Regions from separate parts of the Peribacillus sp. TH14 genome, predicted to be linked through region 3. Evidence: riboswitches for the same ligand, from Rfam matches in the RefSeq annotation. Region 3 holds a riboswitch; each other region holds the start of a gene.
What was found. Region 3 has a riboswitch for S-adenosylmethionine ahead of mtnW (2,3-diketo-5-methylthiopentyl-1-phosphate enolase). Riboswitches for the same ligand answer to the same signal wherever they lie in the genome.
Positions count from the first base shown of each region.

Region 1: it holds a riboswitch for S-adenosylmethionine, as region 3 does, so the genes downstream of both, JFU50_RS12115 (O-acetylhomoserine aminocarboxypropyltransferase/cysteine synthase family protein) here and mtnW (2,3-diketo-5-methylthiopentyl-1-phosphate enolase) in region 3, are expected to answer to the same signal.
Region 2: it holds a riboswitch for S-adenosylmethionine, as region 3 does, so the genes downstream of both, JFU50_RS12930 (5-methyltetrahydropteroyltriglutamate--homocysteine S-methyltransferase) here and mtnW (2,3-diketo-5-methylthiopentyl-1-phosphate enolase) in region 3, are expected to answer to the same signal.

Region 1 is NZ_JAEKEK010000001.1:2,512,184-2,514,501, forward strand. Features, by position in the region: gene gcvH (glycine cleavage system protein GcvH) at 1-166, shown strand, start outside; gene JFU50_RS12105 (toprim domain-containing protein) at 257-622, shown strand; gene JFU50_RS12110 (thioredoxin family protein) at 626-934, shown strand; SAM riboswitch class I at 1,096-1,201, shown strand; gene JFU50_RS12115 (O-acetylhomoserine aminocarboxypropyltransferase/cysteine synthase family protein) at 1,305-2,318, shown strand, end outside.
Region 2 is NZ_JAEKEK010000001.1:2,666,441-2,668,758, forward strand. Features, by position in the region: gene JFU50_RS12930 (5-methyltetrahydropteroyltriglutamate--homocysteine S-methyltransferase) at 1-845, opposite strand, end outside; SAM riboswitch class I at 930-1,030, opposite strand; gene JFU50_RS12935 (hypothetical protein) at 1,237-1,674, shown strand; gene JFU50_RS12940 (glycerol-3-phosphate responsive antiterminator) at 1,880-2,318, shown strand, end outside.
Region 3 is NZ_JAEKEK010000001.1:4,343,727-4,346,044, forward strand. Features, by position in the region: gene JFU50_RS21215 (pyridoxal phosphate-dependent aminotransferase) at 1-414, shown strand, start outside; SAM riboswitch class I at 539-691, shown strand; gene mtnW (2,3-diketo-5-methylthiopentyl-1-phosphate enolase) at 869-2,101, shown strand; gene JFU50_RS21225 (2-hydroxy-3-keto-5-methylthiopentenyl-1-phosphate phosphatase) at 2,108-2,318, shown strand, end outside.

The DNA of each region.
Region 1 (2,318 bases), 1.8 Mb from region 3:
CAGTGGTAAAGTTGTTGAAGTAAATGAAGAGTTGAATGACAATCCTGAATTCGTAAATGAATCTCCTTTTGAAAAGGCATGGATGATCGTGATTGAACCATCAAATATCAGTGACGTTGAAAACCTGATGAGCGCTGAAGAATATGATAGCCTGATAAACGGTTAAAATGAAGGAGAGAGGGTCTAAATAGGCCTGCTCTCTTTTTCAGTTTATAAAAAGGCAGCATGCACACAATTCGTGAGATGGAGTGATGACATGGAGTGGGGCGAATTTGATAAAGTTATCATTGTAGAAGGCAGTTCCGATAGAAGAAAAGTTGCCTCCGTTTTGAATGAAGATGTGGAAATAAGATGTACAAATGGGACCATTTCATTAACTAAGCTGGATGAGTTAGTAGATGAAATGATGGACCGTGATGTTTATCTCCTTTTTGACGCAGATGATTCAGGAGAAAAGCTACGGAAGCAATTCCGAAGGGAAATGCCAGAAGCAAGCCACTTGTATATCAATAAAATGTACAAAGAAGTGGAAAGTGCCCCCGAACATCATATCGCTACAGTGCTCCTATCTGCCAATATGAATGTGAAAATGAAATTTTTAAGTCAAAGGGTGAACGACTAATTGATGCAAGAATTGAAAGAAGAAGATTGTAGGCGTGCTGTTGAAGAAGGGGAAACCTTTTGCTTATATTTATATACACCTTTGTGTGGGACCTGTCAGGTGGCTTCTAGGATGCTTACGATATCATTGGAGCTTTTTCCAGACTTGAAGGCAGGAAAGATGAATATGAACTATGTCCAAACAATCGCCGAATCATATGAAATTGAGAGTGTACCTTGTTTATTACTATTTAAAGAAGGGCAGCTGCGGAAAAAAATTTATGCCTTTCAGTCTGTTCCTTATTTGTACGGAGTGCTTAAGGAAATAAGCTAAAAAGCCAATCCAATATGGGTTGGCTTTTTAGCTGTAGAAAAGTAGTGAATAAACGATATAGTTGATGGGGAATTGAAATAAGAATATTCAAATAATTGATTGACTGGATAATTCTAAAGTGCTATATTTTGAATTAAGAAAGTAACTGCTAAATTTAATAGTTCTTATCAAGAGTGGCGGAGGGATTGGCCCGACGAAGCCCGGCAACCGGTATAAATTTATATACGGTGCTAATTCCAACAGAGTATTGGCTCTGGAAGATGAGGAGAGTATATAAGCCTCTTCTTATGAAGTGGTTTTTTTGCTTGTTAAAAGAGGAAGGCCTGATTCTTAAATCCAACTAAATCCATAGAAAAAGGGGAGAAATCTTATGGCAGAGAAAAAGTTGCGTTTCGAAACATTGAGTGTTCACGGGGGTCTGCAAGTAGATGAAACGGGTGCACGTGCAGTGCCTATTTATCAAAGCAATGCATACTTGTTCAAAGATACTGACCATGCAGCAAATTTATTTGGCTTAAAGGAAAATGGCTATATTTATACACGACTTCATAATCCTACGGTCAGTGTTTTCGAAGAAAGAATGGCCTTGTTGGAAGGTGGTATCGGCGGACTGGCAACCGCAAGTGGGATGGCTGCCATTACACTGTCAATCCTAAATATTGCTGGTGCAGGAGATGAAATAGTGTCCGCTTCTACATTATATGGCGGTACGTATAATCTTTTTGAAAATACTCTTCCTAAATATGGGATAAAAGTGAAGTTCGTCTCTCCTGATGACCCTGAAAATTTCAAAAAAGCCATCACGCCTAGAACGAAGGCTATATTTGCGGAAACAATTGGAAATCCAAGTCTAAGGATTCTTGATATTGAGGCTGTAGCGGACATTGCTCACAATGCGGGCATACCACTCATTATCGATAATACCTTTGCTACCCCATACCTTTGCCGGCCAATTGATTTTGGAGCGGATATTGTCATCCACTCTGCTACAAAATGGCTCTTGGGAAATGGAACCACCTTAGGAGGCATCATCGTGGATGGGGGCAAATTCGACTGGAACTCACCAAACTACCCTGGCTTTACGGAACCGGATCCAAGCTACGATGGGATTGTATACTCTGAAGCAGTCGGCCCTGCTGCCTTTATCACAAAAGCTCGTGTGCAATTACTTCGTGATTTAGGGCCGACGTTAAGTGCTCAAAGCGCGTTCCAGTTTACGCTGGGGCTAGAAACGTTGCATGTGAGAATGAAAGAGCATCTTTCGAATACTAAGTCTGTTATTCAATATTTGGAAAATCATCCTGCTGTGAACTGGGTTTCGCACCCTAGTAATGGAAGTCACCCTGATAAAGCGCTGGCGGATAAATATTTGCCTAAGGGAGCA
Region 2 (2,318 bases), 1.7 Mb from region 3:
AAATCTCCTGAACGGTTATCGTCATATTCCAGGAAGAATCCATTTACTTTTTCTTTTGCCAATAATGTTGGTGCGATACGTGCATAGCTTCCTTCAAACGCCCACGTTGATTGATAGTTCCCGCGACATAAGTGTGTCGTGACGACCAAATCCTCTGGTTTTCCCTCCAAAGCCCCATTAATTACGCGCAATGCTAAATCAATTAATTGTTCTCTAGAGTATTTTCCATCTTTGAACTGAAATTCTGGAGAGGAAAGTCTAGCAATATAAACATCATCCAATTGTAAGTAACGTACACCAGCTTCATAAAAGGCCTTTAAAGCATATTGATACGCTTTAATGATGTCATTTGCATAGTCTTCGATATCAGGGTAGATGTCTTCATTATAAACACCCACAGCAAATAATTGATTGGGACTAGGAATGGTTTGTTTCGTAACAGCACGTCCGGCAACGATTTTGTTCAATTCAATAAAGTCATGAATGAAGGGATGTTCAGGATTGAATGAAACCTTCCCAGTATTGCGAATATTGTATCTCTCTGTTTCCACGCCATCGAATGTGAGACCTTTTTCAGTTACATACCCATCGATTCCATTTAAATGCTCTAGGAAGTCAAAGTGCCACCATGTGCGTCTAAACTCACCGTCCGTTACTACCTCTAGTCCAACTTCAATTTGCTTATCAACAATCCGCTTGATTTCTTCCGTTTCAACTTCGCGAAGTTGCTCTGCAGTAATTGTGCCGTCTTTAAATTGCTTTCTAGCATCATGTAAATTATCCGGTCTTAATAAACTCCCGACGTGATCTGCTCTAAATGGTGCTTTTGTTATTGTGATTGACATGTTTCATTCCTTCTTTCTTTTTATAAAATAAAAAACCTCTTCTTTTAAAAAAAGAAGAGGTGTTGGCTACTAAGCAATTTACTCTTCTTATCTTCAAGTTTTTACACTTCTGGAATTAGCACAGTACATTAAAGTCTGTTGCTGAGGTATCAAAGGGCCAGTCCCTCCACCTCTCTTGATAAGAGTTGTTTATTAAATTAAGTATGACTATACAGATAGTTTTAATAAAGGTCAAGGGTGAAAGGTGTAAAATTTAGAATATACCGATTATTCACCAGGACCTTGCATGTTATGAAGGGTTAACTACATTCGTGAAGACAGCATATGCTATAACTGACGTTCCATATGGAATGAAGTTACCTGTAAGTTAAGTTGGAGGGGGAAAACCACGATGAATACGTTCAATCCATCTAATATTTCCGGGAATGGTTTACCGATAACGTTAACTGCGTCTATGCTAGAGCGAATTATAAAGATGAAATCAGGTGAGCAGGATGTTAAAGTCGAGATTACGCCAGTACATATAGTGCTTTTCGGAACGACGGAAGTGAAAAAAATGATGTTTAAGAAAAACGTGCCTTTCCGTATTACATTAAAACCGATTCACGTGGAAAAAAGAACGATTTCATTTGAATTAGTAGAAATGAAGCCTATTGATAGGAATTTTATTAACCAAAAGATATTTAACAGACCGCCATTTTTTGAATTTGAAAATAGAATGATCAAAATGAATTTTAATGCTTGGAACATCGTGAAAAGAATACCCGTGGGCACTATTAAATCGTATGAGTTGGTGGAAGGTGCATTAAAAATTAAACTTTCATTATGATGAATTGAAGAAAGGGTAAGCAATTAAGGAAATGATAGCATTCTTACCTGTACTATTTTAAAGGGGATACCAGGTATGTTAGTGTAAGGATATGGTAAAGGACGATTCTTCAATAAGAAATATTGTGTTTGATAAATCAAGTTCTTTAAAATATACTAAATAACTAAAAGTTTTGAGTTTTTCCGGTAGATAAGGGGGAAAATGAATGGACCAGAAAATTTTGCCTGCTTCGGCAAGCATGAAGGATTTCGAAAGATTTCTAGAAAGTTCCTATGAAATAGGTGTGTTTCTTGATTTGCATATATCACAATTGAAAAATGTAAGCTTAATGGCAAAGCAGCATAATAAGAAAATGATTTATCATGTCGATTTAATTCATGGTATTAAAAGTGATGAATACGCTACAGAATTTATTTGTCAGGAGTATTGCCCATATGGCCTGATTTCAACAAAATCCAGCGTGATTTTGAAAGCGAAGCAAAAGGGTGTTATTGCCATTCAACGAATCTTTTTAATTGACTCACATGCGTTAGAGAAAAGTTATAAGCTGGTACAGAAAACAAAGCCTGATTATATCGAAGTTTTGCCTGGCGCAATGCCTTGGATGATTAAAGAGGTAAAGGAACGCTTACAAACTCCTATCT
Region 3 (2,318 bases):
AATAAAAGTGTCATCGAAGCTCTTGAACTGTTGCAAGATCATCTTTATGTAAGTCTTTTCCCTGCAATTCAAGAAGCGACGGCAAGTGCGTTACTAGATTCACAAAGTTGCGTAGAAGAATTAGTGAACAAATATGAAGGGCGCAGAAATGTTTTTATTGATGGATTACGTTCCATCGGCTGGGATGTCCAAGCTCCTAAAGCATCTTTCTTTGCATGGCTCAAGATTCCTGAAGGTTTCACGTCCGAGAGTTTTGCTGATTATTTATTAACGCATGCTCACGTAGCTGTTGCTGCTGGAAATGGATTCGGTGAATTTGGAGAAGGATATGTTAGGGTGGGGTTACTTACTTCTGAAGAACGGCTTCAAGAAGCAGTTGAACGGATTCGCGCATTGAATTTATTTGGAGAATAGTGGAAGATTCCAAGTTAGCTACCGTTAAATTGTTGAAAACTTATTGACAAAGTATGGATTACCTGTCAGAATACAAAATAAATTCTTAATCTTTTGATACTTGAAGTTTAAATATATCAGCGTTTTCTTATTTTGAGCAGGTGGAGGGACTAGCCCTATGAAGCCCAGCAACCGACCGTAATTCCATTGCGAAATGGGGCGGAATTCTTCGCCGGATTTTTTTGGAATCCACAAGGCACGGTGCTAATTCTTGCAGCTATAAGCTGGGAGATAAGAAGATGGCTTTTTTAAAGCCTCTTCTTTATGAAGGGGCTTTTATTGTTTTAACATGGATTAACAGTCGAAGATTCCATTCTCCATATATCGAGGTAATAGGAAAATGATGGAAACCGTATTAGCCAGATATTAGAATACTGACTTCAAGACTTTACTAACGTTTAATAGGAGTGATCAGATGAGCGAGATAATCGCTACTTATTTAATTCATGATTTCAATGGCGAACATGAGAAAAAAGCCGAGAGTATTGCCTTAGGTTTGACAGTAGGAACATGGACGGACCTGCCTCATTTGGTCCAGAAGCAGTTGGAGAAACATAAAGGACGTGTTGTTTCCGTCACCCCTCTACCTGAAGCAGAAAGAGCAAACCGTTTTTTCAATCGTAAGGTGTACCGTTCGATGATAAAAATTGCCTACCCGTCGGGAAATTTTTCTAATGATTTACCGGCTATTCTCACGACAGTATTCGGTAAATTGTCATTGGATGGGGAAATCAAACTGATTGACTTGGATTTTGTTGGCGATATACACAAGGCTTTTCCAGGACCTCAATTTGGGATTACAGGTATAAGAGAAAAGATTAACGTATTGGACCGGCCTCTGGTGATGAGTATTTTTAAAGGGGTATTAGGACGGGATCTCTTATTCCATAATGAGCAGCTGAAACAACAAGCATTAGGAGGAGTCGACCTGGTAAAAGATGATGAGATTCTCTTCGATCAGGAGCAGACCCCATTCATTGATAGAATAAGAACGGGCAGACAAATTTTGAAAGAAGTCTATGAAACAACGGGCCATCGAACTTTATATGCTGTCAATCTATCAGGTAAAACTTTTGAATTATTAGAAAAGGCAGAGCGTGCAGCAGAAGCAGGTGCCGATGCCTTATTATTTAACGTTCATACATATGGATTGGATGTACTTCAAGCTTTGCGTGAAAACGATCGTATTAATCTACCGATCATGGCTCACCCTGCATATAGCGGAGCAGTAGCTTCATCGTCATTTTATGGTGTCAGCTACGCGTTATTGCTTGGAAAATTAGTAAGACTATCAGGTGCGGATTTATCTCTATTCCCTTCTCCATATGGAAATGTGGCACTTGAGAAAGAGGAAACATTAGCGATTGCTGAAGCTTTGACGAAAGATGAGCCGTCATGGAAAAAAGCCTTCCCGGTTCCTTCAGCAGGTATTCATCCGGGAATGGTTCCTAATCTAATTAAGGATTTTGGGAAGGACAGCGTAATTAATGCAGGCGGTGGAATCCACGGACATCCCGACGGAGCAAAGGGCGGGGCAAAGGCTTTCCGTTCTGCTGTAGAAGCTGTTCTTACAGGCAAGGCATTATCTGATGCGGCTTATGAAGATGAAGCACTAAGCAAAGCACTTGAGTTATGGGGAGGCTTGTAAGGAATAATGAAACCGATTATTTTTTGTGATTTTGACGGAACAATTACTAACTCAGATAATATCATCGCTATCATGAAAAAATTTGCACCTCCGGGATGGGAAGAGCTAAAAGACGGTGTTCTTCAGCAAAAAATCAGTATATCTACAGGAGTTGGGAAAATGTTTTCCCTGCTTGACAGTAGTCTAAAGGAAGACATTATTCAATATGTGAAGGATA